Regions from separate parts of the Vibrio taketomensis genome, predicted to be linked through region 2. Evidence: riboswitches for the same ligand, from Rfam matches in the RefSeq annotation. Region 2 holds a riboswitch; each other region holds the start of a gene.
What was found. A riboswitch is a leader RNA that binds a small molecule or an ion and turns the genes downstream of it on or off. The one in region 2 is predicted to bind thiamine pyrophosphate.
Positions count from the first base shown of each region.

Region 1: another riboswitch for thiamine pyrophosphate. It lies ahead of thiB (thiamine ABC transporter substrate binding subunit); the one in region 2 lies ahead of thiC (phosphomethylpyrimidine synthase ThiC).
Region 3: another riboswitch for thiamine pyrophosphate. It lies ahead of thiD (bifunctional hydroxymethylpyrimidine kinase/phosphomethylpyrimidine kinase); the one in region 2 lies ahead of thiC (phosphomethylpyrimidine synthase ThiC).

Region 1 is NZ_AP019649.1:2,622,399-2,632,784, forward strand. It holds gene rsmE (16S rRNA (uracil(1498)-N(3))-methyltransferase) at 1-302, shown strand, start outside; gene gshB (glutathione synthase) at 315-1,262, shown strand; gene Vt282_RS12130 (YqgE/AlgH family protein) at 1,318-1,881, shown strand; gene ruvX (Holliday junction resolvase RuvX) at 1,922-2,350, shown strand; gene pmbA (metalloprotease PmbA) at 2,425-3,768, opposite strand; gene yjgA (ribosome biogenesis factor YjgA) at 3,878-4,405, shown strand; gene thiQ (thiamine ABC transporter ATP-binding protein) at 4,473-5,177, opposite strand; gene thiP (thiamine/thiamine pyrophosphate ABC transporter permease ThiP) at 5,164-6,765, opposite strand; gene thiB (thiamine ABC transporter substrate binding subunit) at 6,775-7,767, opposite strand; TPP riboswitch at 7,830-7,935, opposite strand; gene Vt282_RS12165 (flavin prenyltransferase UbiX) at 8,046-8,672, opposite strand; gene mpl (UDP-N-acetylmuramate:L-alanyl-gamma-D-glutamyl-meso-diaminopimelate ligase) at 8,704-10,068, opposite strand.
Region 2 is NZ_AP019649.1:2,920,789-2,931,174, forward strand. It holds gene Vt282_RS13580 (HesA/MoeB/ThiF family protein) at 1-270, opposite strand, end outside; gene Vt282_RS13585 (thiamine phosphate synthase) at 263-1,498, opposite strand; gene thiC (phosphomethylpyrimidine synthase ThiC) at 1,498-3,435, opposite strand; TPP riboswitch at 3,583-3,681, opposite strand; gene crcB (fluoride efflux transporter CrcB) at 3,736-4,125, opposite strand; tRNA gene Vt282_RS13600 (tRNA-Trp) at 4,601-4,688, opposite strand; gene Vt282_RS20180 (PDDEXK family nuclease) at 5,088-5,426, shown strand; gene Vt282_RS21735 (DNA cytosine methyltransferase) at 6,257-6,460, opposite strand; gene Vt282_RS21740 (DNA cytosine methyltransferase) at 6,447-6,545, opposite strand; gene Vt282_RS20195 (DNA cytosine methyltransferase) at 6,539-6,766, opposite strand; gene Vt282_RS20680 (hypothetical protein) at 7,172-7,411, opposite strand; gene Vt282_RS20685 (hypothetical protein) at 7,425-7,910, opposite strand; gene Vt282_RS20690 (hypothetical protein) at 7,892-8,377, opposite strand; gene Vt282_RS20695 (hypothetical protein) at 8,367-8,552, opposite strand; gene Vt282_RS20700 (hypothetical protein) at 8,566-9,279, opposite strand; gene Vt282_RS20705 (hypothetical protein) at 9,422-10,057, opposite strand; gene Vt282_RS21260 (hypothetical protein) at 10,358-10,386, opposite strand, start outside.
Region 3 is NZ_AP019650.1:4,937-15,322, reverse strand. It holds gene Vt282_RS13870 (HlyD family secretion protein) at 1-680, shown strand, start outside; gene Vt282_RS13865 (DUF2955 domain-containing protein) at 700-1,710, shown strand; gene Vt282_RS13860 (YebC/PmpR family DNA-binding transcriptional regulator) at 1,778-2,494, opposite strand; gene Vt282_RS13855 (DUF3283 family protein) at 2,598-2,807, opposite strand; gene Vt282_RS13850 (PA3496 family putative envelope integrity protein) at 2,951-3,148, opposite strand; gene Vt282_RS13845 (ABC transporter ATP-binding protein) at 3,519-4,367, shown strand; gene Vt282_RS13840 (ATP-binding cassette domain-containing protein) at 4,364-5,296, shown strand; gene Vt282_RS13835 (transcriptional regulator) at 5,293-5,766, shown strand; TPP riboswitch at 5,983-6,094, shown strand; gene thiD (bifunctional hydroxymethylpyrimidine kinase/phosphomethylpyrimidine kinase) at 6,194-7,069, shown strand; gene Vt282_RS13825 (ABC transporter ATP-binding protein) at 7,062-7,820, shown strand; partial or broken gene Vt282_RS13820 (ABC transporter permease) at 7,882-8,607, shown strand; gene Vt282_RS13815 (ABC transporter substrate-binding protein) at 8,647-9,600, shown strand; gene tenA (thiaminase II) at 9,616-10,278, shown strand; gene thiM (hydroxyethylthiazole kinase) at 10,298-10,386, shown strand, end outside.

The sequences.
Region 1 (10,386 bases), 300 kb from region 2:
GTAATACCGTGCCAGAAATTCGCCCAATTATGAAATTGGAAGATTGGTGCGCTGAAGAGTATGACGGTTTGAAACTCAACCTTCACCCACGCGCTAAATACTCAATCAATACACTACCAACACCCGTTGAAAAAGTACGCTTGTTAATCGGTCCAGAAGGCGGCTTATCCGCTCAAGAGATCGATATGACCCAAGAATACCAATTTGAAGAAACACTGCTAGGCCCTCGCGTTTTACGCACTGAGACCGCAGCGTTAACGGCAATTACCGCCCTACAAGTTCGCTTTGGCGATCTTGGCTAATCGGAGAAGATCATGATCAAACTTGGCATCGTGATGGACCCTATTTCGTCCATCAACATCAAAAAGGACTCTAGCTTTGCAATGCTGCTAGAAGCGCAACGTCGTGGCTATGAAATCCACTACATGGAAATGAATGATCTGCACCTAGACCAAGGTGTGGCAATTGCTGATACCAAAATCGTTGAGCTTAAAGAAGATCCAAACGGTTGGTACGAGTTTAAGTCCGAGCAAACCATTAAGCTGGCTGATTTAGATGCGGTACTGATGCGTAAAGATCCGCCTTTCGACACCGAATACATCTACGCGACTTACATTCTTGAGCGTGCTGAAGACGAAGGTGCATTGATCGTTAACAAACCGCAAAGTCTGCGTGACTGTAACGAAAAATTGTTCACGGCTTGGTTCCCAGAACTGACACCAACCACCATCGTGACACGCAAAGCAGAGAAAATTAAAGCCTTCCGTGAAGAGCATGGCGATGTGATCCTTAAGCCGCTGGATGGCATGGGTGGCGCATCAATTTTCCGCGTAAAAGAAAACGATCCAAACGTTTCAGTCATCATTGAAACACTGACTAATCTGGGCCAAAACTACGCAATGGCACAAACGTTCGTGCCAGATATCAGCAATGGCGATAAACGTATCCTAGTGGTGGATGGCGAGCCAATGCCTTACTGTCTAGCGCGCATTCCAGCTAAAGGTGAAACCCGCGGTAACTTGGCGGCAGGTGGTCGTGGTGAAGCGCGTCCTCTGAGTGAAACAGATAAAAAGATCGCTGAAGCTGTAGCGCCTACACTTAAAGAAAAAGGTCTGATCTTTGTTGGCCTCGATGTCATTGGCGACAAGCTAACTGAAATCAACGTGACCAGCCCAACCTGTATTCGCGAAATCGAAGCTGCCTTTGATATCTCGATCACGGGCAAATTGATGGATGCCATTGAACGTCGCGTGAATAAGTAAAATCCATATGGGGCGCCTGCCGCCCCAACTTGGCTTGACATAAGGCTGGATTGTTATGAATTTGACTAACCACTTTTTGGTTGCGATGCCGGGGATGAAAGATCCCTATTTCAAGCGCAGCGTTATTTACATTTGTGAACACAATCAAGATGGTGCGATGGGTCTGATGATCAGCTCACCAATTGAGATCACGGTCGGCAAAATGCTCGAGCAAGTCGATGTGCAACCCGTGCACCCTCAACTTAAAACCGATAACTTGGCGATGCCGGTACTTAACGGTGGTCCAGTATCTGAAGATCGTGGTTTTATTCTCCACCAGCCGAAAGATCGCTACGAATCCAGTATCCAAATGACAGATCACATTTCCGTCACCACCTCAAAAGACATTTTGAGTGTGCTCGGTACTGAAGCAGAACCAAACCAATACTTAGTTGCACTCGGTTATTCCGGTTGGGAAGCGGGTCAACTGGAAGTCGAACTTGCTGAGAATTCATGGCTGACAGTTGAAGCCGATCCGAGCGTGATTTTCGATACGCCAGTGAGTGACCGTTGGCAAAAAGCGGTACAGATGCTGGGAATCGATGTCGCACAGCTCTCTAGCGATATTGGCCACGCATAATCGACCAACCCATTACCTATTTATTTTTGAAGTAAGCACTATGTCTAATAGAACCATCATGGCTTTTGATTTTGGCACCAAGAGCATTGGCAGCGCTATCGGCCAAGAAATTACCGGCACGGCGTCACCACTTAAGGCATTCAAAGCCAATGACGGTATTCCAAATTGGGATGATATCGAAAAGCAAATCAAAGAATGGCAGCCAAACCTGCTCGTAGTTGGGTTACCAACTGATTTGCACGGCAAAGACTTAGAAACGATTACGCCACGCGCGAAGAAATTTGCTAAGCGTCTGCAAGGTCGTTATGGCCTGCCGGTGGAGTTGCATGATGAGCGTCTATCAACTGCTGAAGCGCGTGCTGAGCTATTTTCGATGGGCGGTTACAAAGCGCTATCAAAAGGCAATATCGACTGCCAATCAGCGGTGGTCATTCTTGAGAGTTGGTTTGAAGCCCAATGGGGTGAGTAACTCACACCCTACAAACAATACGCCAAATACAAAAATCCCAAGCCAAAGCTTGGGATTTTTTATGCTCACTAAAGCTACTCGCCTGCCACTTTTAGTGATTCCAGCAGGATTGAGCCGGTTTGAATTTGTGAACGGGTTTCGACATCACTACCAACAGCAACAATTTGCTGGAACATCTCTTTAAGGTTTCCGGCAATGGTAATTTCCGATACTGGGTATTGAATCTCGCCATTTTCAACCCAAAAGCCGGCGGCACCGCGAGAGTAATCACCGGTGACCACATTCACACCCTGGCCCATCACTTCCGTTACCAATAAGCCAGTGCCCAGCTCTTTTAGCATCTGCTTAAAGCTTTGTCCTGTCGATTGTACAAACCAATTGTGAATACCGCCCGCATGGCCAGTCGGTATCATGTTCATCTTACGCGCTGCATAACTGGTTAGCAGGTAAGTCGCGAGCGTACCATCGGTGATAATTTCCGTATCACGGGTGTAAACACCTTCGCTATCAAATGGGCTTGATGCTAAACCACGTAGGATATGTGGACGCTCAGAAACATTGAACCAACTCGGCAAAATCTGCTTACCAAGATGATCAAGTAGGAATGAAGATTTACGGTAAAGGTTACCGCCACTGATCGCCATCACTAGGTGACCAAGTAGCCCAGTGGCAACGTCAGCGGCGAACATCACTGGGTATTTGCCCGTTGCTAAGCGTTTGGCATCAAGGCGACTGATGGTTTTTTCTGCCGCTTGTTGCCCCACGATTTCCGGTGCCCACAATTCGTCTTTATGACGGGCGATAGTATAGCTGTAGTCACGCTCCATCTCGCCATTGGCACCTTGACCAATCACACAACAGCTGGTGCTGTGGCGGCTACTCGCATAGCTCGCTAATAAACCATGGCTGTTACCGTAAACTTTTACCCCGTAATGGCTATCGTAGCTTGCACCATCACTTTGTTTAATTTTACTGCTGTAGGCCAATGCTCGCTCTTCAGCAGCAATCGCAACTTTAGCGGCGTAATCAGGGTCTGGCGTATCAGGATGGAACAGATCCAAATCTGGAATTTCTTGCACCATCAATTCTTTTGGCGCAGGACCTGCGTACGGATCTTCTGACGTGTACTGGGCAATATCTAATGCCGCCAATACTGTCTGTTGAATCGCTTTTTCACTTAGATCAGACGTAGATGCACTGCCTTTACGTTGACCACGGTAAACCGTAATACCTAGGGCACCATCACTGTTAAACTCAACGTTTTCTACTTCACACATGCGAGTAGAAACGCTTAAGCCAGTCGACTTAGTAATGGCAACTTCAGCAGCGTCAGCTTTGACCGCTGCCATCTCCAGCGCTTTCGCAACTGCCGCTTCTAGCTCAGCGCGTTGCTGAGCAACTTGCTCTTTTACGTCCATATTTCATCTAAATTATCGTGAGTATTCTTTCTAGGATAACAAGAATTTCGCATTCTCCCCACGATTCTTGTTAAAATAGAGGAATAGATAGTCAAATAAGGCAAAATAAATGGCACGTAAAAATCAGAAAGCGCCATGGGAACCGGAAGAAGAGATCATCTGGGTTAGTAAATCCGAGATGAAACGCGATATGGAAGCATTGCAAAAGCTTGGCGTAGAGCTAGTTGACCTCAGTTCATCTACTCTAAAGAAAATGCCGCTAAGTGAAGATCTTCTAGACGCGGTACTCGATGCACAACGCTTTAAAAACGAAGCGCGTCGTCGCCAACTGCAGCGCATCGGTAAACTAATGCAATTTGAAGATGCAGAGCAAATTCAAGCTGCGCTAGATAAAATTCGCAACAAGCACTCACAAAACACGGCGGTTCTACACAAGCTAGAACAGTTGCGTGATCGTGTGGTTGAGCAGGGCGATGCGGCAATTGACCAAGTCATGGAGTTATACCCAGAAGCAGACCGTCAACGTCTACGCCAACTTGCTCGCCAAGCTGCGAAAGAAAAATCATCGAACAAGCCACCAAGAGCGTTTCGTGAAATTTTCCAAATTCTGAAACAGCTAAACGACGAAGCTTTATAAGCAAACCATGTTTGTTTCGAATGAAGAAAAGGTTGCCACTTGGCAACCTTTTTTGTTTTTTTAACTATCAATGTCCGGCTTTGACAAACGCCGCCAATGCCGTATTGCGATGCTCAGTGGTTAACTGGCTAATTTTATCGGCAACCGCGACTTGGCCATGATGAATAAACGCAAAATCACTGGCAATCGCTCGCGCGTCACTGACATGATGCGTCACCATCACCACGGTAAGATTACGTTCAGTCGCTAAACGCTTCACTAACCCCAGCATCTCCTCTCGCAACAGAGGATCAAGTGCAGAAAACGGCTCATCGAGTAACCAAATCGAATGCGGTTGAACAAAGCAGCGCGCAAGTGCGACTCGCTGACGCTGACCACCAGACAATTGCTCTGGCAATCTATTAAGTAGCTCTCCTACACCAACTTGTTGTGCCGCTTGTTCAACTAATTGACACTGTGTTGGATTGAGCTTCAACCCAGGATGCAAACCTAAGCCAATGTTCTCTCTCACACTCAGGTGAGCAAAAAGATTATGTTCTTGAAACAGCATCGCCATCGGTCTTTGATGCGGCGCTTTACCAACCACAGACTTTCCAGCCGCCACAATATCGCCGTTGAGAGGCTCAATAAAACCCGCCATCAATGCGAGTAAGGTTGATTTACCTGCACCACTTGGCCCCATCAATGCACAAATAGCACCTTGTTCAACCTGCAGTTCAAAATCAAACGCCTGATCGTGATAGGTATAGTGAATTTGCTTAACGTCTAACATTGTTCACCTTTGCCTCGGCTTTAAACAATTTTTCAATCAAAGTAAAACAGCCCACGCTTAATAGCAGTAACGTCAGCGATACCACCGCTGCCGCCTCCATCTGATAGCTACCTAATAGTTGGAATAAATACAGTGGCAAGGTGCGAAACTCTTGCCCACCAAACAAAGCAATTGCCCCTAAGTCGCCAATCGCCAGCATAAAGCTGATTGAAAACGCATGCGCCATCGGCTTTCTCAACCCACGCCACTCAACCACTTTAAATCGGTGCCAACCGCGCAGACCAAGACTGGCCGCCAAATATTGGTATTGCTGCTCAATTTGCAACATCGGCTGTGCAAGCGTCTTCACCACGTATGGCAGCCCCATTAATGCGTTCACCGCTACCACAATGAAGAAGGCCATGCTAAACACATCAGTAAAATTGCGCAGCAGTAAAAATAGCCCAGTAGAAATCACCAAGCCTGGTGTCACAAGAATAATGGTACCAATCAACTCTATCTGATCGGCGCTACGATTATTGCTGTTCAAGCGCAAGCGGCGACTGGTGGTCAGAATTGCCAGGCCTGCAGCTAACGCGATCACGCTGGCTACCACTGCCACCTGCAATGATGCAAGCAATGCATGCCAAAAGTGCTCATCCGAAAGTACGGTGAACAACTGTGCATTAACACCACTGAACACCACGACGAGAAGCGGTGGCAACACTAATAAACTCGCCAAGACTATCCAAATGCTATCCCACAAACGCCAAGCAAACGTATCGTTAACCAAATATTGCTGCTGAGTAAAAGAGCCACTCGTCACTGCTACAGGCTTAGCTATGCGCTGAATCGCCAATGCTAAACCTCCGCAAAGTACCATTTGCCAAATGGCCAGCAACGCCCCTGCTTGCAGGTCAAAATCAAACTTAATCGCTTGATAGATGGCTAGTTCAATCGTGGTTGATTTGGGCCCGCCGCCCAAAGCCATAACCGTAGCAAAGCTGGTAAAGCACAACATAAAAACCAAACCAGACACATGCGGTAATTGCTGGCGCAACCGCGGCCATTCCACCCATTTAAATTTTTGCCATTGGCTCATCCCTAAATGAGCACACAATTTATGTTGCTCTTGTGGAATCGACTCAAGAGTTTGTAATAACAAACGCGCGGCGTACGGCAGATTAAAGAAAGCATGGGCCAGCAAAATGCCATTGAGACCATAAATAGAAAATGGCAATTCCTCACCCAAATAGGCATAAATGTCGGCGAAAATTCCTGAATTACCGTAAATAGCCAACAAGCCAAACACGCCAACTAACACTGGAAGCACTAAGGTTGAACTAAACAGCCTTAGCAGTATGCGTTTACCTTTGAAGTTGCGTTTAGCAAGTGCGTGCGCCACAGGTAACGCAAAGCCAACGCTTATGAGCGTTGAGAGAAAGGATTGATAAAAACTGAATTCAGTCACATGGCGATAATAAGGATCTTGCCACACTGACAATAGATTGAGCGATGGCGCCGCAACCAACAGTGCTGCCAACGCAGAAAAGACAAAGGCCGCGATAACGATCGCGACCACAAGCCCAATTTTAGGGGTACGATTCAAGCCAACACCTTAGCGAGTTAAGGCGCTTTGCCATTCACGAATCCAAGCGCGACGATTTTCTGCCACTTGATCAGAAGTAAAGCTTAATGCTTTTGCTGGCACGGTCAGTGACTCATAGCCTTGTGGTAATTTGATATCGGTCACCGGGTACATCCAGTTGCCCGTTGGCATCGCTGCTTGAAATTCTTCGCTGAGGATAAACTGCATAAACTGATCAGCTAACTCAGGGTGAGCCGAGCCTTTCACTTTGGCTGCTACTTCCACTTGGGTGTAATGGCCTTCACTAAAATTGGCAGCAGCAAAACGCTGATCGTTTTCAGCAATAATGTGGTAGGTCGGAGAGGTGGTATAAGACAGCACCATGTCTGCTTCACCCTCTAGAAACATCGAATAAGCTTCCGACCAGCCTTTCGTTACCGTGACAGTTTTAGTTGCGATCTTTTGCCATGCCTGCGACACATCATCGCCATACACCGACTTCATCCACAGCATAAAACCTTGCCCTGGGGTAGAAGTGCGCGGATCTTGATAAATGATTTTAAGATCGTCACGCTGCTCCACCAGCTCTTTTAAGCTCTTCGGTGGGTTTGTGAGCTTTTCTTTGTTGTAGACAAAGGCAAAGTAACTAAAGTCATAAGGCACGAAGGTTTTATCTTGCCAGCCACCCGGAATCGTCACGTGTGAGGTATCGACCGAATGCTCCGCTAAATAACCGGTTTTTTTTGCCTCTGCCATTAGGTTGTTATCTAAGCCTAAAACGATATCCGCTTTGCTGTTACCGTTTTCTAGACGTAAACGGTTAAGAATCGATACCCCATCATCTAAAGCAACAAAGTTGACTTCACAACCGCCACATTGCGCTTCAAACGCTTTTTTTACCGCAGGTGCTGGTCCCCAATCAGCCGCAAAAGAATCATAGGTGTAAATAGTTAGTGTGTTATCTGCAGCAAAAGCAGAAAAAGATGCGCAAGCCACTGCAAGGGCTGCAAAAGAGGTTTTCACTGTTCGCTCTCCAATTTTGAGCGGCACAGGGTTGAGGTCGAGGTGGAGTTATCCGTAATTATTCATTTCCCTGACTCAATTCCTACGCCAGCATTATCTGGTTCAGGTCACGGGTTCAGACGTTGGTCAATCTCAGCCATGCAATATACAGCTCCCCGATGAGTTACCGACGAATTCTAACCATTGTATTAACGAATAGCTACGTTGATCATTTGCAAAAGACCCCAGCGAAATCTCACTAGGGTCTTGAAACGGTTTGATGTACAGACGCCAAATGATTAACAGCGCTGATCATAACCCCAGCGCGGCACTAGGCCTTGTTCGACACCAAGGTGATCGAGAATGCGCGCCACCATAAAATCAATCAAATCTTCGATGGTTTTCGGTTGATGATAAAAGCCGGGTGCGGCAGGCATGATGGTCACGCCCATCTGCGATAACTTGTGCATGTTTTCCAGATGCAAAGTGGAGAAAGGCGTTTCACGCACCACCAGCAGGAGCTGCCCGCGTTCTTTCATCACCACATCGGCCGCACGCTCAATTAAGTTGTCAGACATGCCATGAGCGATTGCTGCGACACTGCCTGCTGAACATGGACATACCACCATCTGCTTTGGTGCCGCCGAACCTGACGCAACTGGTGAAAACCAATCGTCTTTACCACACACCACCAGCTTATCAGGATCGCAGTTTAGATGTTTGACCAATGCTTGCTTGGCCGCAGCAGGGCCGCTTGGCAGTTTTAGGCCATGCTCGGTCGCTAGCACCACTCGAGCGGCAGAAGAGATCAGCAGATACACTTGATAATCGGCGGCAAGCAGACATTCAAGCAGGCGCAACCCATAAGGCGCACCGGATGCGCCCGTGAAGGCTAAAGTGATCGCTTTCGCTTGTGGTTTACTCATTCACGTTGTTCCAATTTCTTTATTCAGCTAATTACTCAGCTCTCTGTTCTGCTAACTGAGCCAATAGCTTGCCATGAATACCTTCAAAGCCGCCGTTGCTCATCACTAAAATATGATCACCCGGTTTAGCCGCAGCAACGATTTGCGCCACCAATTGATCAATGTCGTCGCTGCTAGAAGCTGGTTGACTGCATTGCTCTGCCACATCTTGTACTGACCACTCGATACCCGGCGGTTGGTATAAAAAGACTTGATCAGCATGATGTAAAGACGCGGCTAAGGTTTCTTTATGCACGCCACGCTTCATCGTCGCTGAGCGAGGTTCTAACACCGCAATGATTTTCGCATCGCCGACTTTATTACGCAGACCACCCATAGTCAGTTCAATCGCGGTTGGGTGGTGTGCAAAATCATCAAAGACAGTAATGCCATTCACCTCACCTTTTAACTCAAGGCGACGTTTGGTATTGATAAATTTACCTAAAGCTTCACAGGCTAAATCAGGCGTGACGCCAACATGACGCGCTGCTGCGATCGTCATAAGTGCATTATCTACGTTGTGATCGCCAACTAAATCCCACTTCACAGTGCCAACATATTGTTCTTGGAATAGCACCTTGAACTCGGAACCGTCTTTGGCAATTTTTTCGGCACGCCAATCGGCTTGTTCACCAGTAAACTCAGTTTCACTCCAACAACCACGCTGTAAAACATCCGCTAATGCAGGATCATTGACCGGCGCAAGAATGCGCCCATTACCCGGAACGGTACGCACTAAATGGTGAAATTGACGCTTGATCGCCTCAAGATCATCAAAAATGTCGGCATGATCAAACTCTAAGTTATTCATCACTAATGTGCGTGGGTGGTAGTGAACAAACTTCGAACGTTTATCAAAAAAAGCACTGTCATATTCATCCGCTTCGACGACAAAAAACATACTTTCGCCCAGTCGAGCAGAAATACCGAAGTTACCCAGCACACCACCAACTAAGAATCCAGGTTGGTATCCGCACTCTTCCAATACCCAAGACAGCATACTGGACGTGGTCGTTTTGCCATGAGTACCAGAGACAGCCAATACCCAACGATCATGCAACAGAAACTCTTGTAACCACTGCGGGCCAGAGGTGTAACGCAAGTTGTTGTTTAGTACATGCTCAACACATGGGTTGCCACGACTCATCGCATTACCAATCACCACTAAATCAGGCGCGGGATTGAGTTGTGAAGGATCGAAACCCTCAATTATTTCAATACCTTGAGATTCAAGCATGGTGCTCATTGGCGGATAAACGTTGGCATCACTACCGGTGACTTTATGACCCAATTGACGCGCTAACACTGCCACGCCGCCCATAAAAGTACCGCAGATCCCTAAGATATGAATATGCATAAACTAAACCTTGTTCTACGCGAAAAATACCGCCTCATTATGGCGATTAATAGATGAAAAGCGAACCATTTTGATCACCCTTTTGTGGCTACATAAGCTGATTTATCACCGTGCTCGCCACAAATTCAACATTGCAAATCACACGCTGAACAAAGTAAATAAATTGAGATCTCAATCAATTAGTTCATTACCATAAAAGATTCCCGTCTTACACTTAATAAAAAATGTGTTGTTCACAAAACAACCAACCGAGTAAATGAGACATTCATGTCCTTATCTACTCACTAGCCCAATGGTTAATACTAAAAAAGGAAATAC
Region 2 (10,386 bases):
TTGGCTCATTGCCTCAACTTTGTGTTGCCCAACATTTTCTTGTCGATAAACGACTTGTCTCTGTAAATTACTCACATCGACGCAGTCATCATCAACAATAACCAATCTACCGACGCCAGCAGCCGACAAATACAGACTTGCAGCACTACCTAAACCACCACAACCAATGATGAGAACCTTAGAATCCATAATCCGCTGCTGGCCCTGTTCATTAATTTCGGGTAAACAAATCTGCCGTTGATAGCGAATAAATTGCTGATCATTAAGCATGACGAACACCTCGTTGGTTAACCGCCATTATTCGTCGGAACTGGTCGATGACTTGTTGGGGTGACTCTGACAACGTAATGGCTCGCACGACCGCTAAGCTCGATACACCGCAATGCCAAACTTGAGCAGCGTTACTCAAATCAATGCCACCAATAGCAACCGTTGGATAGCCTTGGGTTTTGGTACCTATTGAATTAGGTATAGAGGATATTAACTGCTGGTAAAGCGCTAACCTCACTAGTCCTTGCGGGTTAGATGGCATTTGTTTAGTTGTGGTAGGAAAAACATGACCAAGTGCGATATAGCTTGGTTTGAGTTGAGCGATCCTCAACAGTTCATAATAGCCGTGCGTAGAAAGTCCTAAGGAAATACCAGCTTGCTGTAATTGCTCAATATTAGATTCTTCGAGATCTTCTTGGCCTAAGTGAACACCAAAGGCTTTATGCTCGAGTGCTAATTGCCAGTAATCGTTGATAAAGACTTGCGCATCGAATTCACGACCTAGCGCTATCGCTTGAATGATTTGTTGCTCAAGAGTTTCAGTTGCTGGTTCCTTAATTCGCAACTGAATAGTCTTAATGCCCATCTTGAGTAAGCGTTCGACCCACTCAACACTATCGACCACAGGATAGAGACCTAAACTCCCTTCAGATAACTGATGAAAAGCAGTTGGGGTTTCACACTGACGCCACCCAACTGAGATACCCAAAGCCTCATGATGCAATACAGGAGTCGGAAAATCACAATACTTACTAGGCCATGTTTCACGTGGAACATTGTTTTTTGCTCGAGCAACCGTCAACGCATCTTCAAGTGGAAAATCAAGAGCAAGCAGCACCAATAGCCAAGCAAGATGCTGCTTAGTTTCTCTCACGTTTGTGTTTGAGCGTAAGGCTCTTACTTCTCCACTGAGTGGATGTACCCAAATATCTAACGTCTGATTATTATCACGAACGTCAATTAGGATATGATGCTCTGCAACAAAAAGAGAATTACAGGGATGCTGATACTGAACATAGAAATCGCATTCATTCGAGTCGATTTGCCACAGATCGCTACCAATCCTATGGCAAAAAGTATTCGTCACAACCTGGCAATCATTACTATAACTTTCGACAACAGCGACGTATTGGGTATCAAAGTTTTGGTTATTTGCTGCAGATAACGCAAGTTGAACTTGCGCTATTAACTCCGACTGCTCTTTAGGGATACGTATTTCCACCATCATTATTCCGCCTCTGATGAGATTGCTGGATGGTAGAGTTCAGAACCCGCTGCACGAAATTCTTCTGACTTTTGGCGCATACCTTCAAGTGGATTATCAAGCAATTGAATTGAAATCGCTTGATCCGCTACCACCTGATTCGTGTCTTTCGCGTATTCACGAACCTCTTGGGAAATTTTCATCGAACAGAACTTTGGTCCACACATCGAACAGAAATGAGCCACTTTGCCTGATTCTTGAGGTAAGGTTTCATCATGAAAAGCTCTTGCAGTTTCAGGGTCGAGTGAAAGGTTAAATTGATCTTCCCAACGGAACTCAAACCGCGCTTTAGACAATGCGTTATCACGCACCTGTGCTCCGGGATGCCCTTTTGCCAAATCAGCAGCATGTGCTGCTAACTTATAGGTAATCAGACCGGTTTTTACATCTTCTTTATTAGGCAATCCTAAATGCTCTTTGGGCGTGACATAACACAGCATCGCACAACCATACCATCCAATCATTGCTGCACCGATGCCTGAGGTGATGTGGTCATAACCCGGCGCAATATCGGTCGTCAATGGACCGAGAGTATAGAAAGGAGCTTCATGGCAGTGCTCAAGCTGCTCTTCCATATTTTCTTTGATCATGTGCATTGGTACGTGACCAGGGCCTTCAATAATCACCTGTACGTCATATTCCCAAGCAACTTTCGTGAGCTCACCCAGCGTTCTCAACTCAGCAAACTGAGCTTCATCATTGGCATCAGCCACAGAACCAGGGCGCAGTCCGTCCCCAAGGGACAGCGCGACATCATACTTGGCGCAAATTTCACAGATTTCACGAAAATGAGTATAAAGAAAACTTTCTTGATGATGGGCTAAACACCATTTGGCAATAATGGAGCCACCTCTGGATACGATCCCTGTCACTCGTTTTGCTGTCATTGGAACATAGCGAAGTAGCAATCCGGCATGAATAGTAAAGTAATCCACCCCTTGCTCTGCCTGCTCAATCAAGGTGTCCCTCATCACTTCCCAACTAAGGTTTTCCGCGATGCCGTTTACCTTTTCTAACGCCTGATACATAGGGACGGTGCCAATTGGTACTGGGCTATTACGTAAAATCCATTCTCGCGTTTCATGAATATTCCGCCCAGTAGACAGATCCATGACGGTATCACCTCCCCACCGAGTTGCCCAAACTAGCTTTTCTACTTCTTCTTCAATCGAAGATGAAACCGATGAATTACCGATATTTGCGTTCACTTTCACTAAAAAGTTACGTCCAATGATCATCGGCTCTGATTCAGGATGGTTAATATTTGAAGGGATAATTGCCCGTCCTTCCGCGACTTCTTTGCGCACGAATTCTGGTGTGATGTCTTGGGGTAGATTGGCACCAAAACTTTGGCCTGAATGCTGCTGATTTAGCACTTCATCGCGATATTGGGCGCGCCCCATATTCTCTCGCAATGCGATATATTCCATTTCAGGAGTAATCACTCCCTTACGAGCGTAGTGCATTTGAGTAACGCATCTACCTTCAGTAGCACGTCTTATGCGTGGTAAATTGCCGTACCGAAGTTCATCTAATGTTTCGTCGGATAGACGTTGTTTGGTGTAGGTAGAACTTACGGATTGAAGAACTTCGGTATCACCGCGCTCTTCAATCCATCCTTCTCTTAGCTTCGGTAAGCCACTGTAAAGGTTAATTTGATAGTTAGGGTCTGTATATGGTCCTGAGGTGTCATACACGCGTATCGGTTCATTAGGCTCGAATACAGGGGCTTCTTTGGAGTCTCCTACCAAACTATCCGCCAATAAAATTTCTCGCATTGGAACGCGAACATCAGGGCGGTAGCCCTCAACATAGATTTTTTGAGAATTAGGGTAAGGTTGGACTGAAAGGCTTTGTATAAACTGTTGTGCTTCCAATCTCGCTTGCTTGCGACTCGACATAGCATTTTTCCTTGCTCATTTATTAAAAACGTTTGGGATAAAAATGCTTGACGGAACGATATGACAGAAGAGTTCGAATAAAGGTTGTAATAACCTAATACGACATCGATATGTAGACTAACAGACAGAAATAGAGTTATTTCTGGTAGTGAATCTTCTCCTGTTCCCTTCGCAGATATTAGTCTGATCAGGTTCAACGGATCCCGAATTAACGGTCTCAGCCAAAAGGCACTCCGACAAGTGAAGAAATTATAAGCAAAATTTGGCGCTAAACAAAGCGGGCCACATCCAATTTCCGACCTAAATATTGGCTTTCATCAGTAATTGGAAACCCAACCATGCGGCTGAAATACTTAACACCACATTTAAAATAACGTTCAGACCCATCTTTAAGAACGCGCCTTGTTGCATCAATAACACGTTATCCATAGAGAATGTAGAAAATGTGGTTAAGGCTCCAAGAAAGCCTAAACCAATGATCTGGCGCCAAGGCTCAATCGACATAATCTCACTTTCAAACGCGGCGATTAGTAGACCCATAATAAAAGAGCCAACGACATTCACCGTTAAAGTACCGTAGGGAAAACCTCGGCCCAAAAGCATAACGCACAGTTCAGAGACTAAATAGCGAGAACAAGCACCAAATGCGCCTCCCAAAGCTATGTAACCCAAAATGGAAAGTTGTCCCATAAATCCCCCTCGACAATTTGGCTATATTGTAGTCATAACTCAGAGAAATTCGAGAGTTCTAAACTGATATTACCTTAGTAATTTGTTTGAGATTTTAAAAGTTACGGATGTCACTTTAACCGTAGTTTTTAGATACACGCTGCGTAATGGCTACCAAAGAAGAGCAAAAGAGAATAGACGGTAGAATTTAGAACCAAAAGGATTAGTTGAAATATAGAATAACAGAAAAGGTTAAAACTTATTCCCCAAAGAGAGACACCTTAGATATCGAACGTTCTAATTTCGTTTCTGCCAGAAACGAAAAAGGCTCCAGCATTTCTTCGGGGACGTCTAGTCTAGAGCTTAAATATGGCAGGGGTGAACTGGGCTGGCACTTCAGAGATTCGACCGGGCTTGCGCACAGGCTCCCAACACTTACTTTGCAAAAGCAACAGATGTAAAAAAGCCCCAGCATTACTGCTGAGGCTTTAGAAGATGGCAGGGGTGGAGAGATTCGAACTCCCAACACGCGGATTTGGAATCCATGGGTTACGCTCTATAAAGATATAACCGAATACAACCCTTGGTTATGTTGGCTTGTACCGTATGGAGATTTCGCAAGCTAATGTACAGCAATGTGGTCACCACTGAATTTCATCGACAAGTCGTATCGAGAATCACTGACCAACTTGCACCACGTCTAAGTTCGGGGCTAAATTTCCGACTATGTATGTAGCAATGGATACATTGCGGCAATTCCACTAACGATTAGCAAAACCATCCCACCGAGAATCTTCCAACACATTCAGCAGACAATGACACTCTTGTAATCACTCATAGTCGTCGCGCTGCAATCCTATCATTATCAGGGTTTGAAATTTAGTGAAAAATAGTGAAGTGAAGCGCAACAAATAAAAATTAATCAATTGAAAAACATAGCCTTAGATGATTGAATCAAATTATTAATTATGCGTGGTATGGCTATGGCTGGAAACTTTCAAGATGATGTTCGAGAAGAAGCGATGCGAAATCTTTTCGGCTTATATAAAGATGAAAACGAGGGACGATCGGGTGTTGACGCCTATTTAGACATTCATGGTTATCAAATCGCCTTTGAGCTTAAAACAACATCCAAAGGGTCTGTAACGACAGTAAGAGACTTTGGTCCTGACCATATAGAAAAGTGGAGAACCAAACATTGGTTAATTGGATTTTTCATTAATGGAACAGAATATTATGTCTATGCATCTCCAGAGATGATGAGGCCATGGATACAAGAAAAATCTGAATACATCTCCCTGACTTCAGAATGTCGGAGATAGCTTCGTCACGTCTAACTTTAGAGGATATGTATAACATCCTTGGACAAAAACCATGTATACATATCAAGACGCAAAGAAGTTACAAAAATGCAATTGAAAAGCATGAGTACATTTCATTGCAGGACATTCGAATGGATACTCGCCTCAACGTATGCTAGAAATTTTGCAGTCTCGTTGCGAGTACCTAGTTAAACGAGGAAGTACATTAAACAATCCTCACATCCCTTTTACATATTTTGAAAGTTTTCCAAAAATAACAGCCAATCATGCTCAAGCACTTAGAGAAATGGTTCGATCTGCTATGTAGTATCTAACTTGAAGTCAGATTGACTAAATCTGGCTCCATATTAAGATCTAATACTTCAATGCTTCTGCAACATTTTTGCAACTTGATAAGCTACAGGTGGAGCAACAGAGTTACCGATTTGACCTAATACTTGATAAACCGCTCCAGCGAACTCCCATTTTCAGGAAATCCTTGAATAATCCCTACATCTTGAACACTTAACCTAAAATGGTCATCTTTCGCAGGAAAGCTAGATGCCTTTTCCGGCTAGCCTGAATACCATTGGGCCAAATTTCCATATTGCCCCAAGTTTTTGACCTGCAGCGCTATTAAGTATAGATGTCGTATTTTTTCCCCGTAAACCCACTTCTTAATGTTGGAGAAAACCATCAGCACCTATATCTTTTAACCGAGAGCTTGTCTAACCCCATTGTTTCAGGTAAATCGTCAAATGGGATTACTCGATTCTTAGTATCAAAAGTATGCTTATTGTGGGTTGGTGTTGGAATTTGAAAGCGCTGAAAGCACTGTTCATCTCTAAAACCTACGAAAACACTCGTCTTCGCACTTGAGGAACGCCAAAATCAGAGGCGTGCATCTCAAATCTTATGATGTGATAATCACTCAATGGTTCATAAATATACTTTTGCACAAATCCATCAAACTTAGGATTCAAGAGCCCTAACACATTTTCTGCTACGAAAGCTCTCGGTTTGATCGTATTTACAGCACGATTAAACTCTCCCACATGTTCCTTTCATCATCTTCTCCTTTTGAGACCCAGCAACTGAAAATGGTTGACATGGTGGACCACCTTGAATTATGTCTACCATCCCTTTGTAACGTTCCCAAGCAGTTTTGATACATCACCTTCATCTGGACCAGCATAGACATTCCACTCAGGTCTATTACGCTGAAGAGTATCTTTGCAAATAGGAATAAGTTCGTACGATGCAACATGCTCGAAACCAGCAAGGTCAAAACCTAAGTCCAATCCACCACCACCAGAGAAAAGGCTCAAGCTACGAAGACCATTTGATTCTAGCCTCGGCATCAAGGCTTCTAAATTTAAGAGTGGTTGATTGATTGAGTGAACAGACTTTGACTTCCTTCATCTGCTGCCAAGCGAGCAAGCCTTGATTGTTGAGAGATTCTACGGTACTCATCTCTTTTTTCTTCAGTTAAATCATACTCTTTTGGGATATATTTTTATATACAGATGAGCTGCCAGCCAATGTAAACCTCTTAAAAGTCAAAGAATCAATTTCTCGTATTTTACCAACTCTCGACCTTAAAATCAGTGTTTTTCATATTGAATCAGTTTATCAATTAAGCTTTTGTTTTTGGCTATTTCACTAGTACTGCTACATCTAAAAACATCATCTTCTAAACTAAGTGATTTAATGATAGCTAAAAGCCTGCCCCTTACGGAATCAGGCTTTCATTCGTTTACCGCATACTAAGCAACAAGTTTTTCAGTGCATTTCATTTTGTAGTCTTCCAGCATCAACACTGCTTCATCAACTTCGTCAGGGTGAAACACCAATGTCAAATCTACAGTCGGATACTTGCGAACAAACCAAGATAATAGTGACAACATACGAGTCGTAATCGGTAACGCTGATTCAAGCAATTTACGTCCCTTGCTGTTCGCCAGATCTTGCTTGGCGATACTCTCGATACCATCTGCATCAAACATCGCAACCAACTTGTCATAGTGACCTCGTGGGCACGTTGCGGTACAGCGGGTAAGCCCCAACCACCTTGAGTGATTGCACGTAACATCTGCACCTTAAAATGCCCTCTGAGCCATCTTCTAAGTACTTAACACCTGTGCCCTTGAGGTAGCGACGAACCTTGTAGAAGTCCATCCAGTTATCCCAATCATCCATTCCCTTTAAACAGTTATTTACACGCCATTCGTCGAAGTAAGTGCGAGCGTCTAAACCCTCATCAACGGTATTCCATGGAACAGTATCGAACGATAGATGCTCTACCACTTCACCGCTAACAGGGTGACGAACTTTCACTATACGTGGGTTTATAGGACAACGCTTAAAGTCCCATTCAAGATTCAGCGTTTGCTCGGTGTGGATGCTAACCAAGTCCATTTCCTTTAACCACATATCACGAGCTGAAGCCAAATGACTACGTTCAATCTTCTGTTTCGGATAGCGGTCTAAGAACAACTCAACCATCCAAGCATTTTCGTTAACGCCTTTCGGTGGTTTAACCCTGCCTTAGCACATACTGGCTTGGTATTACCCAATTCAGTAGTTAATTGCCCACGCGTTTTCATCGAGATAATCTGCTTCGCATGGTGCTTGAGTTGCATCATGTCTTCACCGCTAACCTCTTTACAGATACGTTGGAACCGTTTTGCTAATGGACCATCTAGACAGGTCTCCAATTGCTCAGACGTGGCATTGGTAAGAAATCCGTCTGTCGTTGCACTGACAATTTGCACATCATTATCCATCGTTAGCTTGCGGATAATTTCCATCATTGTGGCACGAACAAAGCCCGCAGCATGAGCAGCATAATGCGCATTGGTCACTGGCGAATATGGGATCTTACTGCTTAACCCTGATGAGACATCGAAACCAGATTTTCCCGAAGTCCCAGCCCAACCTTTCCGTAAAGGGTATTCCCAATCAACTTCCAAAGCTGGTCATACAGCTCATTACCCTCTTTTTATACTTAGAACGTTGCTTACGAATGATCTTAGTAAACGCCTTGAACTGAGATACCGAACCCTGTTTCCACGGAATCACCTGACCGTGAAGAATCTCAATTTCTACACCTGCATCATAAGCCAGTTGCAACTCTGGTGCTGTCACATACGTTGCCCCTCTAAAGGGTAATAGATACCACGCAAGTCTGTACGACAAGGTAATAGCCCCACTTTGTACCCTCTGGATGCTTGAAACGTACATAAGCAAAGCCCATGGTGTGACCGAGATAATCTTCAATGTTCTTCGACTCAAATGAGTTTAGATAGTCAGCTTCGAGAATATCGACCAATGCCGTCGTGTAAGCACCCGATAAGTCGTAATCGTTATAATCACCTTGCTCTGTTACCCCAAAGTACGCTCCGAAGTTCGCTCCACCATAGAAACAGTTCATAGCTAGTGCGTCGGTATACTCACGGCTCACTGTCTTAGCTATCTTGACAGATTTACGTATCCCATTACTCTTAGCGTGGTAATACTCACCCTTACGTTTCTCGTACCCTAAGAACTCGTGCATCTCATTCACACCACCGCACGTATGCTTGAACAACGACACAGTAAAGTTTCCATGTGTCGAGGGTAACTGCTTCAGCTCTAGCCCCGTATCTTCACGCATATCGACCAATGCAAACCTCTGCATTTGTAAGCCATACTTCAAGGCAATTTCCGCATCACGAACGGCATAGCGATCAAACAAGCTCTGATCTTCACAATACAAGTCATCCATACGAGAGATCATACCGTCAGCCAATGTCATCTTAGGAATGCCCACTAGCTCACCGATGTCATCAAGCGAGGCTTTACTGCTTAACAACAATGTGTCGATGAAGCGCACCTTGGTTTCAAAGGTATTGTTCGAACCTGTATAGAACTTGGTGTTTTCAGTCTTGTACTTACTGCGACCAATAGATGCTAAGTCAATGCCATAAGAACCACGCCCCGAAGTGATCGAGCCTTGTACCGCAGTGAAAGAATTCTTATGGTTTTACTCTTCGCACCGATATTCCAGAACTCTTCAAATGAGGCAATGTCAGCACGTAAAAGTGAGCATAAATAAAGGTATGCTCAGGCCACTCGTCGATAAATCCACGAGCCTTAGCTTTAATTAGCAACTCCTGAATGAACTTGTCGAAATTGACCTTGTAACCCTTAGTGCTGTTAGCTAGTTGTTTGCGCTTTAGCATTTCCTCATCTTTCGATAGACCTTGATCACGGCACTCTTTAATCAACTTAGCCATCTCCGTGTGCTTCACACCTTTAAAAGACTTGTCACCGACCTGAACACAATACGAATAACAGAGAATGTCATTTTTCTCCGTCTCAGGGTTAAAGACCCACTCAGAATCAATCGCGATATGTACTGCTTTACCTTTTCCACGCATCGCAGCCCATGGTGCAGAACGTAGTCCCTCGAAATAGCGTTTCACCTGTTCATCAACGGTTTTCTTCGCTTCCTCACGAGTACGCAACTCTTGCTGAAACTTGGCGATTTGATCATCCAGTATGTAGGAACGATTGTTAGAGAATGTGTCTACTAGGAAATCTTCAACTTCACGGTCTGTCTGACGCATAAGTTGATAGTTGTTCTTAGCTTCTTGCTCGAAAATGTTCATCTTTAATTACCCATTAGCTCGGTATAACAAAGATTGGTATTAAAGAGGTGCTCTATGGAGACAATTTTGGAAAAAGACTTGCATGAAATGGTGCGCCCGAAGGCAGTGGTTTGCTAGACCGTATTAAATCGATGTTCACTCTTACTTGTTGATGTACTTAAACGCATCCTCGGCGACTTCTATCACTTGCTTGTAGCTCCAGTTCGTCTTGCGCTTACCATCTTTCCAAAAGTGGTTTTAAGGCGGTGAGCAATACTGTTCTTTAGGTACTGACGATCACCTAACTCGTAGTCAGCTTCATCAATCACCTTCCAGTGAAACCAATAAAA
Region 3 (10,386 bases), on a different replicon from region 2:
ACCGTGCGCTGTACCAAAAAGGGTTAACCACAACACAAACCGTGGAAGATAGCCAACTTAACGTCAACGTGGCCAAAAGTGCGCAGCTCGCTGCCCAAGCTGAAGTCTTGCGTATTCAAGCGCAACTTGCCGATAACGACAGCAATGCAGCGATTCAACTCGCAAAAGCCAAACTTGCAGGTGCAGAGCTTGATGAACAGCATACTCACATCATTGCGCAAACCGATGGCGTGGTCACCAACTTACAACTACAAAGCGGCAGCTATATCAGCCAAGGCACTACGGCGCTGCTACTGGTTAACGAATCTGACGCTTGGCTGAGTGCTGATTTTAATGAAAAAGGCATTCGTCATCTCACTGATGGTAATCCGGTATATATCGCCTTTGACGCGATTCCTGGAGAAGTGTTTCGTGGCCATATCGCTAGCCAAGAACGAGCCATACGCGATACTGACAACAGCAATGGCCAGTTAGTTGATGTGGTTAACGATACCCGCTGGGTGCGTGAACAACAAAAGATCCGTGTGCGCATTCAACTCGATAATCAAGACTCACACTCGGTTGATCAATTAATTTCGGGAGCTCGCGCTTCTGTATCGGTCCAAAATGGCTCAACCATCATAGATACCATCAGCCTTGTTTGGATGCATGTCGTCGCGCTATTTCGTTATATCTACTAACCGATCTTAGGTAATGAGTATGACACGACTCTCACTAAACTTGTTCGATGATGCCTCGCAGCGCAATGAAGCGCTGCGCATCACACTTGCGATTACTGTCTGCATGTTACTCGGTAAGCTGCTCAACCTTGCCTCTCCGGTGTATTTGGCACTCTATCCAACCATCATCATGACAAAGGGAAAAGATTACTCATGGCAAGGTTTAGCGCGTACCTTTGCCCCGACACTGGCGGCGGCCAGTTGTGCGCTGGTAGTGAGCAATACCTTCTCTCAACATCCTTTTATCATCTGGACGATCAGCTTACTGTTCTTTGATTGGATGCGCCGACGAGCCAATACTCCAGCCAAAATGGGCGCCATGCTGATGCCGACCTTTAACTGGATTTTGGTGATCGTTTTTGCCCAACATACGACCGCTGATATGACGACCCGCATTCACGAAATATTGATCGCCATGGTCATCACGACCTGTGTGTGTAAAGCTGCTGTGGCGCTATTTCCAGTAGTCAGCAAGGGCAAGCCACCGCAATTTAAGCCCACACCTGTGAGTGCGCAGCAGAGACTATTGTCACTGGCACTGATTGGCTCTGGCGTGGCCTTTTTGCTCCAAGTGAATATGTTATCCGCCACCTTCTGTATGGTTCCAGTCATTGCCGCAGCCACCCAAAGTCAAGCGGATGCCTTTCGCCAAGTGGTTGAGCGACGTTTTATCACTCAAGTAGGCGGTTGTGCACTGGCGTTTATTTTTACCTTGGTGCTTTCTGGTCACCAGGCCAATATTGGTGTTTATACCCTGTTGCTAGGAGGCTTAATCTTTATGCTTGCCAGCATGATGGCGAAGGCAGATTTCAAGCTACGCGACCTTCATGGGGACGCATTATTGGCAACCATGCTGCCAATTCAGCTCTATATTGGTGCAAATGAGATGGGTTTAGAACGTACCTTCCTGCGCGGCTGGCAACTGGCGGTCACGCTGGGGATTTTATTTACACTCTACACGCTGGTGACACGCTCACGTAAACCTGCATAACCATAGTGCTCTAGGCATAAAAAAGGCTTCGCAATCGCGAAGCCTTTTCGTTTTTCAAACGCTAAAATTAGATTTCAGCGTTGTGGTAAACTTGTTGTACGTCATCACAATCTTCTAGAAGATCTAGGAACTTCTGGAATTTCTCTTGATCGTCAGCACCAATTACATGGTAAGACTGAGGAACGAAAGTGATCTCTTCAACGTCAAGAGTTAGTTCTGGGTACTCAGAGTTTAGAGCCGTCTTCACTTTGAAAAACTCAGTGTTTGGCGCATAAACAGTGATAATGCCGTCTTCAAGCTCGATGTCTGTCACGTCACAGTCAGCCATCATTAGCGCTTCTAGTACTGACTCTTCGTCTTCACCTTTGAACTGGAATACAGCTTGGTGAGCGAACATGTGAGAAACAGTACCTTCAACACCGATCTTCGCACCTGTTTTCACGAAACATTGGCGTACGTCTTGGAAAGTACGGTTACCGTTGTCTGTTAGACAGTCAACAATTACGCTAGCGCCGCCTGGAGAGAAACCTTCGTAGCGTGCTGGTACGTAATCTTCACCGCCGCCGCCGTTAGCTTTGTCTAGTGCTTTTTCGATAACGTGTGCTGGTACTTGGTCTTTCTTCGCCTTCGCGATTAGGTGACGAAGTGATAGGTTCATATCTGGATCTGAACCACCGTTTTTCGCACACATGTAAATTTCTTTACCGTATTTGGAATAAACTTTAATTTTTGCGCCTGCAGTTTTCGCCATAGAGGCTTTGCGCACTTCAAAACTTCTTCCCATCGGGACGATCTCTCTTAATTTAAATTTAACGCGAAGGATTTTAGCAAAAATTCGAGGCTTTTCAATTTCGCCTCTCATACCTTGTTATAGGTAGAGCTTGGGCTTACGCAACACCCATAAGTCGTTTGTATTTCACCACGCACTCAGTAAACCAAGTACGTTCAGCATCATCGATGATCTTACCTGCTTGTTGATCAATCTCATCAGGTCCTGCTTTAGCTTCTCTGAGCTTCCACACGAGGAACGCAGCCTGCTTATCCAGCTCAACTTTGTTCTTCTCATCTGCGGGTAACAACGACAAATTTACCGACATAGTTAGATCTCGAAAAAAATACGAGGCGGAAATATATCACATCAAACGCGAATGTAGAGAGTAGAAAGCGTGAATAGCTCTAAAAAACACAAAGGGTGGCTTATGAAATAGCCACCCTACGGAATGTTAGTACAAGTTGCAGTTTAGTGAAGCAATCCTAGTTCGCGAGCTTCTTCAATCGTTAAACCACTTTCACGAATCTCGCGCAACGCTTCAATGCGACGACGAGCTTCAGCAGATTTAACCATTGATGCAGGCTTATGTGATTCTACTTCTTCCGTGAAATCCCACTTGTTTGCAATGCTTGTCATTTCATCATGGTCTAATGAATTAATGGACATAAAAACCTCCGATAAAACCATGCTTTGGACGAGCTCATTCTTAACAAACCCACCCTAGTGTTGTTAAGCGTATTAAATCGAGATTGTGATTTTGGTAATAGTTCAAATATCAAAAAATAAAATCGCTATTATTTGCTTTGCACCCACCGAAATTGCGCAGTACATTTAAAAGATTCCCCCAAACAAATCCGACCTGAGCTAGATCACGTAAAGCTCAATAAAACACCAGCCTTAGCCGCATTAATCCTGTTATAACGGTGCTTTTTTCAACAATATTTTTCGATCAGGTTCACTCTTTTTCGCCCTGCTTCTTTTCCGATTGAAATCAAGAGTTAATGATAATCATTCTCTTTATCAATCGAGAATCGTTATGAGCCAACATTTTTTACAGCATGCATTTCATGCTGACCCGATTATTCAAATTCGCGATTTGTGCGTCGACTACATTACAGATCATGGTGATTTTAACGCCGTAAAAACAGTGAGTTTTGATATTGGGAAAGGTGAGATTTTTGGTCTCGCCGGAGAGTCCGGCTGTGGCAAAAGTACCATCGCCTTTGCCATTAACCGCCTACATAAGCCACCAGCGATCATTTCCGGAGGACAAATCCAGTTTGAAGGTCGCAACATTCTCAAACTACCAGAGAACGAGTTCAACAACATTCGTTGGAGTGAAATCGCGATGGTATTTCAAAGTGCGATGAACTCACTAAACCCTGTTCTATCAGTACAAGAACAATTTGCTGATGTATTGCGTCACCATCAAGGAATGAGCGAAGCCCAAGCGAAACATCGCGCTGAACAACTGCTTGATTTGGTGAACATTCCTCGAGAACGTTTGAGCGAATACCCACATCAATTCAGTGGCGGTATGCGTCAACGCCTCGTGATTGCTATTGCACTGTCACTCAATCCAAAAATGATCATTATGGATGAGCCAACTACAGCACTTGATGTGGTGGTGCAAAGAGAGATCTTGCAGCAAATTTACCAACTGCGTGAAGAGTTTGGTTTCTCAATTCTATTTATCACCCACGATTTAGCGTTAATGACTCAGCTCTGCGATCGCATCGCCATTATGCGCCATGGAGAAATAGTTGAAGTCAACACATCACGAGAAATTCGCCAGAATCCTAAACACGCCTACACACAAAAGCTATGGGCATCCTTTCCCAATATTCACCAGGGTAAACACCAAACAGAAGGAGCGCTGGTATGATGGAACCTATCATTCAAGTCAATAACATCGTTAAAGAGTTCACCATTGGCGGGGGCTTTTCTTCGGTCGAGCGCTTCAAAGCACTGCAGGGCGTCAGCTTTAACCTTTATGCAGGGCGAACCCTAGCTCTCGTTGGAGAGTCAGGCTGTGGTAAAAGTACCTGTGCACGATTGATCACGAAAGTCTATCCAGCAACCAGTGGTGAAATCCTATTTAATGGGCAAAATATTGATGATATTCATGGCCGCAAAGCGGTTCTCGATTATCGCAGTAAAGTACAAATGGTGTTTCAAGACCCATTTGGCTCGCTGAACCCAACCCATACCATCGAACACCACCTCACTCGCCCACTCAAAATTCACAAACAGATCAAAAGTGACAAAGACATTCCTGAGCGCTTACAACAACTTCTTGAACAAGTAGAGCTCGCACCCGATACACTAAAAAAATATCCACATGAACTGAGTGGCGGTCAACGTCAACGCGTGAACTTAGCGCGAGCACTAGCGGTGGGTGCGCAAGTGATTCTGGCTGATGAACCAACCTCAATGCTGGATGTGTCCATCCGTTTAGGCGTACTCAATCTCATGCAGCGAATGAAGCAAGAGCTGGGCATTGGATTTTTATACATTACCCATGATCTTGCGACTGCCCATTACATCGCAGAGGAAACGGCAGTGATGTACAAAGGGCAAATAGTAGAATGGGGAGACACCCAAGCGATCCTTAGCAATCCACAACACCCGTATACCAAGTTATTGATTTCTGCAGTGCCGGATCCTGATCTTCCATTTGGTCATTTAGTCAAAACTGAGCCAGACTATTCAATAGCAGCGGATCAAATTCGTGCCACCAGCGCAGTAATGCAAGAGGGTATAGAACAAGTTGGTCCTAATCACTTTGTTAAACAATGGGATAATGCAGCATGATCCAATTAGAATCCTGGGTAGACGCGATAAGCGACTGGTATCAACACCGAAAGCATGATCAAGATAAATCACTGCAATCATTGATCCACTCTGCTCCGGATTCTGTTTGGGGGCCGAGCGTAAGTGAATTACAAAGCAAAGCCATCGCCTGTTGGTTAGATGGCTGCTTACGAATCTTTCAAGGTCTACGTTATTCAGACCCCACCACGGCCTATCAGTACCTGCAGTTCGCCAGCAGCAAGCTGCAAGCTTGCGTTAGCCAACCGACGGCAGATCTCGAACTCAAAGATTGGGCAATGAAACGCTTACAACACCTGACCGTGCTGGCGTTAGAGTTTTGCAATCAGCAACCACAACTCAAATGGCAACAAGAGTCAGACTGTGTGATCGAATCTCACGTGCAGTTTATGGCCGCACAAGGTTGGAATGAAACTCGAAAGCATGATCAAGGGGCTCGCACTCTTCATTGATCCGGATCGCACTTTATCATCAATTAGCCTTGATCATCTTTCCGTAAACGGCTTCATGCTTCCGATATTTTAAAGGGCTTCCAGCCCTTTTTGTTTTGGTGTCTTTTGCTATCACGCAGAATACATAGCAATCCATAATTCAATTGTGATCGCTCTGGGCATACTGATGTCAGACAAACGCGTAGACTAACAATATCGCGAGCTGTTATGATCAGCTCAACATAGTCGGGGGGCCAAAGCGCAAAAGCGCAGCGGCTGAGATCGAATTTCGAGACCCGTTGAACCTGATTCAGTTAGCACTGGCGTAGGGAACTATCATCACTTTGCTCTTGGTCTCATTTGTCGAGCCCTATTGAAAGCTCAGCCTTAGCTGCACTTATCAAATTAGCCAAAGTTGGTTCCTTTACGTGCAGTTAAAGGAGCGACCATGGCGACATTAGCCAACACCACCCATTCTTTCTCTCATACACCGATTGTACTGACCATTGCAGGTTCGGATAGCGGCGGCGGCGCAGGTATTCAAGCCGATATTAAGGCCATCTCAGCCACTGGTAGCTTTGCCTGTTCTGTCATCACAGCCATCACCTCACAAAATACCTTAGGTGTCTCTGCTATTTTTCCGATACCACTTGAGCATGTTGAAAGCCAATTAGATGCCGTGTTTAGCGATCTCAATATTGTCGCAGTCAAAGTGGGTATGTTAGCCGACGCGAACATCATCAAAGTGGTTGCCAACAAGATAAAACAATACCAACCGAAACATTTGGTCATTGACCCTGTCATGGTCGCCACCAGCGGCGATTTATTGCTTGAACAATCAGCAATTAGCACTCTAAAAACAGAGCTAATTCCACTGGCAGACATCATCACCCCTAACTTACCGGAAGGTGCCGCTTTAACTGGGCTTGCAGTGCCACACAATCAAGATCAAATGACAGCAATGATCGAAGATCTTCGTGCCCTAGGAGCGAAAGCGGTGCTATTAAAAGGTGGACACCTGGAACAAGATGAAAATAGTAACGATCTTTTGATCCAGACTGAATCAGTCCATTTGATCAGCGCCAAACGCTGCGCGACCAAAAACACCCACGGTACGGGCTGTACGCTATCTTCCGCCCTCGCCTCTTACCTTGCGCAAGGCAATGAGATGCAAACCGCAGTAGAATTGGCAAAGCAATATATCTCACAAGCAATAGCTCATGCGGATGAATTGCAGATTGGTCACGGCCACGGCCCGGTACATCACTTCTTCGCTGGCCCAGATTTTGGTAAACGTGACAACGGAACCCAAACTGATGTTTGAGGCTCCTTTAGGCATCACACTCAAGCATTTTGCCCTGCAATATCAAGATAACGCCCAACCAACACTATCGGGGATTGATATGACTATCCCCGCAGGGCAATGGACGGTGTTACTCGGCCGTAGTGGTAGTGGAAAAACCACCCTACTACGCTACCTAGCCGGCCTACCGAGTGACAACGTCACAACAAGAGGTGTGTTACTCACATCTGACGAGCGGCCAGTGAGTCACCACGTCGCCTATATGGCACAACAAGACCTGTTGCTACCTTGGCTTAGCGTGCTTGATAACGTCTGTTTAAGTATGCGCTTTGCCACTAACCAACAGAGTAAACCTCACCCACAAGAGCAAGCTTTGAAGCTTTTAGAGCAGGTAGGGCTAGCTGACTATGCTGACGCTAAACCGGCTCAGCTCTCAGGAGGAATGCGCCAACGGGTAGCATTGGCTCGAACCCTGATGCAAAACAAGCCTATCGTATTAATGGATGAGCCATTCTCAGCACTGGATGCCGTGACGAGGCACAAACTGCAAGGTTTAGCTGCCAAGCTATTAGCTGGAAAAACCGTGGTACTGATTACCCATGATCCACAAGAGGCGGTGCGCCTTGCCGAACAACTTTATGTACTGCGCGGCACACCGGCCAAAGTGCAATCTTTGAATGTGCCAAAAAGCTTGCCACCGCGAACTCTCGATACAGAATGCACCTCGCTGCAACAAGCGATTTTAGATCAATTGGAGCAGGACTATGCATGATCTCAGCCAGTTAAATCCCACCAAGATCGACCGCAGCGCCAGATCCTCTCATGCTTTCGCTCGTGCCTTGATCAGCGTTGCGGTCATTTTGGGTTTCTGGCAATTGATCGTTATGGCATTTGCGATGCCAAGCTTCATTCTTCCAGCCCCACTTGAGGTATTTAATAAACTTATAACCCGTCATGACGTACTGCTCAAACACACTTGGATCACCGCCCAAGAAATCTTGCTCGGGCTGCTGCTTGGCCTTTCTATGGGGCTTGTGTTTGCACTGCAAATGCTACTGTTTGAACCGCTAAAGCGCTGGTTGCTACCCATTCTGATTGCCAGCCAAGCCATTCCTGTATTTGCCATTGCGCCAGTGCTGATGTTGTGGCTGGGCTATGGCATGGCATCCAAAGTGGTGATGGCGGCAATCATCATTTTTTTCCCAGTGACCACCTGCTGCTATGACGGCTTACGTAACACCCCAACGGGTTATCTTGATCTCGCTAAAACCATGGGCGCGACAAAATGGCAGTTGCTGCGACATATCCAATTGCCCGCCGCTCTACCAACACTCGCTTCAGGCATTCGAGTTGCCGTGGTGATTGCACCCATTGGTGCTGTTGTTGGTGAATGGGTAGGTTCGAGTGCCGGACTTGGCTATCTGATGTTACAAGCCAACGCACGCATGATCATCGATGAAATGTTTGCAGCGCTGTTTATTCTCGCCGCATTTTCTATCGCACTCTATTTCATCACCGACAAGTTACTTAAAACCGCCATACCCTGGGAAAACAACTAATAGCAGCCATAAGAGTTGCCAACAAAAGGAATCAAACACATGAATAAAAGCAAATTTATCCAAGCATCTGCGCTACTCAGTACGATGCTTGCTAGCCATGCATTTGCCGCCGATAAAGAGCTAACGCTAATGCTCGATTGGTTCGTCAACCCCAATCATGGCCCGATCGTGATCGCTCAAGAGCGAGGTTACTTTGAGCAGCAAGGGCTTAAAGTTAACATTCAAGAGCCTGCAGACCCAAGTACGCCTCCTAAAATGGTCGCCGCAGGCAAAGTCGATCTTGCCATTAGCTACCAACCTAACCTGACGATTGATGTGGCAGCAGGCCTCCCTCTGATCCGCTCGGCAACTTTAATCGCGACTCCGCTAAACACGCTTATGGTGCTTGATAATGGCAACAATGACTCACTTGCCGATCTCAAAGGCAAGAAGATTGGTATCGCAATCGCGGGCAATGAAGAGGCCACCATCGGCACGATGCTTGCGCAGCAACATGTAAAGTATTCAGACGTTGAAATCATTAACGTCGGTTGGGCGCTGTCTTCGTCTCTTGCTTCAGGCAAAGTCGATGCAATTTGGGGTGGTCTACGTAACTTTGAAACCAACCAGTTAGCACTGGAGGGCTACCAAGCAAAAGCGTTTTATCCTGAAGAAAATGGCGTACCGACCTATGACGAATTGGTGTTTGTCGCCAACGCGAACCACTATGATAAACAAGCGTTGCAAGCGTTTAATACAGCGCTAGAGCAAGCCACAACCTACATCGTTAATCATCCTCAAAAATCGTGGCAGGAGTTTGTCGCTTACTCCCCTGACACGCTCAACAATGAACTCAACCACCGCGCTTGGAATGACACTCTCACTCGCTTTGCACTACGCCCATCAGCAGTCGATCTTAAACGCTACGACGACTACGCCAAATTTATGTATTTACACAAGATCATTAGCACTCTACCCAGAGCACAAGATTACGTGCCAAACCTAAACCAATAACCAAGGACTTTTCACGTGCAATACCAAGATTTGATCAATGCATGCCAATCTGACTGGCAACAATACACTCAGCATCAATTTGTTCAGCAACTTGCGAGCGGAGAATTGGCTCAGCCTTGCTTCCTGCACTATCTCAAGCAGGATTTTCTGTTTCTTAAGCAATACGCTCGTGCCTACGCTTTAGCGATTTATAAAGCTCGTACCTTAGAAGATATGCGTCGTGCACTACCAAGTGTTCATGCCCTACTCGACTCTGAGATTGCACACCACGTAAGTTACTGTCAGCAGTGGGGATTGACAGAAAGTGACCTTGAAAATGAAGCGGAAGATTTTGGCACTGTTGCCTACACCCGCTACGTACTCGATGCAGGCATGACTGGTGATTTAGTCGAGCTCTATGCCGCCCTTGCCCCATGTTCCATCGGCTATGCCACGATTGGCAAAATGCTGATTGAAGACAGTAATACGCGCATTGAGGGCAACCCTTACGCCAGTTGGATTCAACTTTATGGCGGTGAAGAGTTTCAAACTGGTGTGGCCAAAGGAGCAGAACATTTTAACCAACTGTTGGCTGAAATCGACATTCACAGCCAGTGTGGGCAAAACCTAATTCAAGTATTTAAAACCGCAACCCGAATGGAAGTTGCATTCTGGCAACAAGGATTAAATGCGCGTTAAGCGCTGCAGGAGTAATCAAATGTTAGTGGATAAAATCATTCAAGCACTCAGTGCCGTGCGTGAACAAAAACCGCTGGTGGTCAACATTACTAACTATGTGGTAATGAA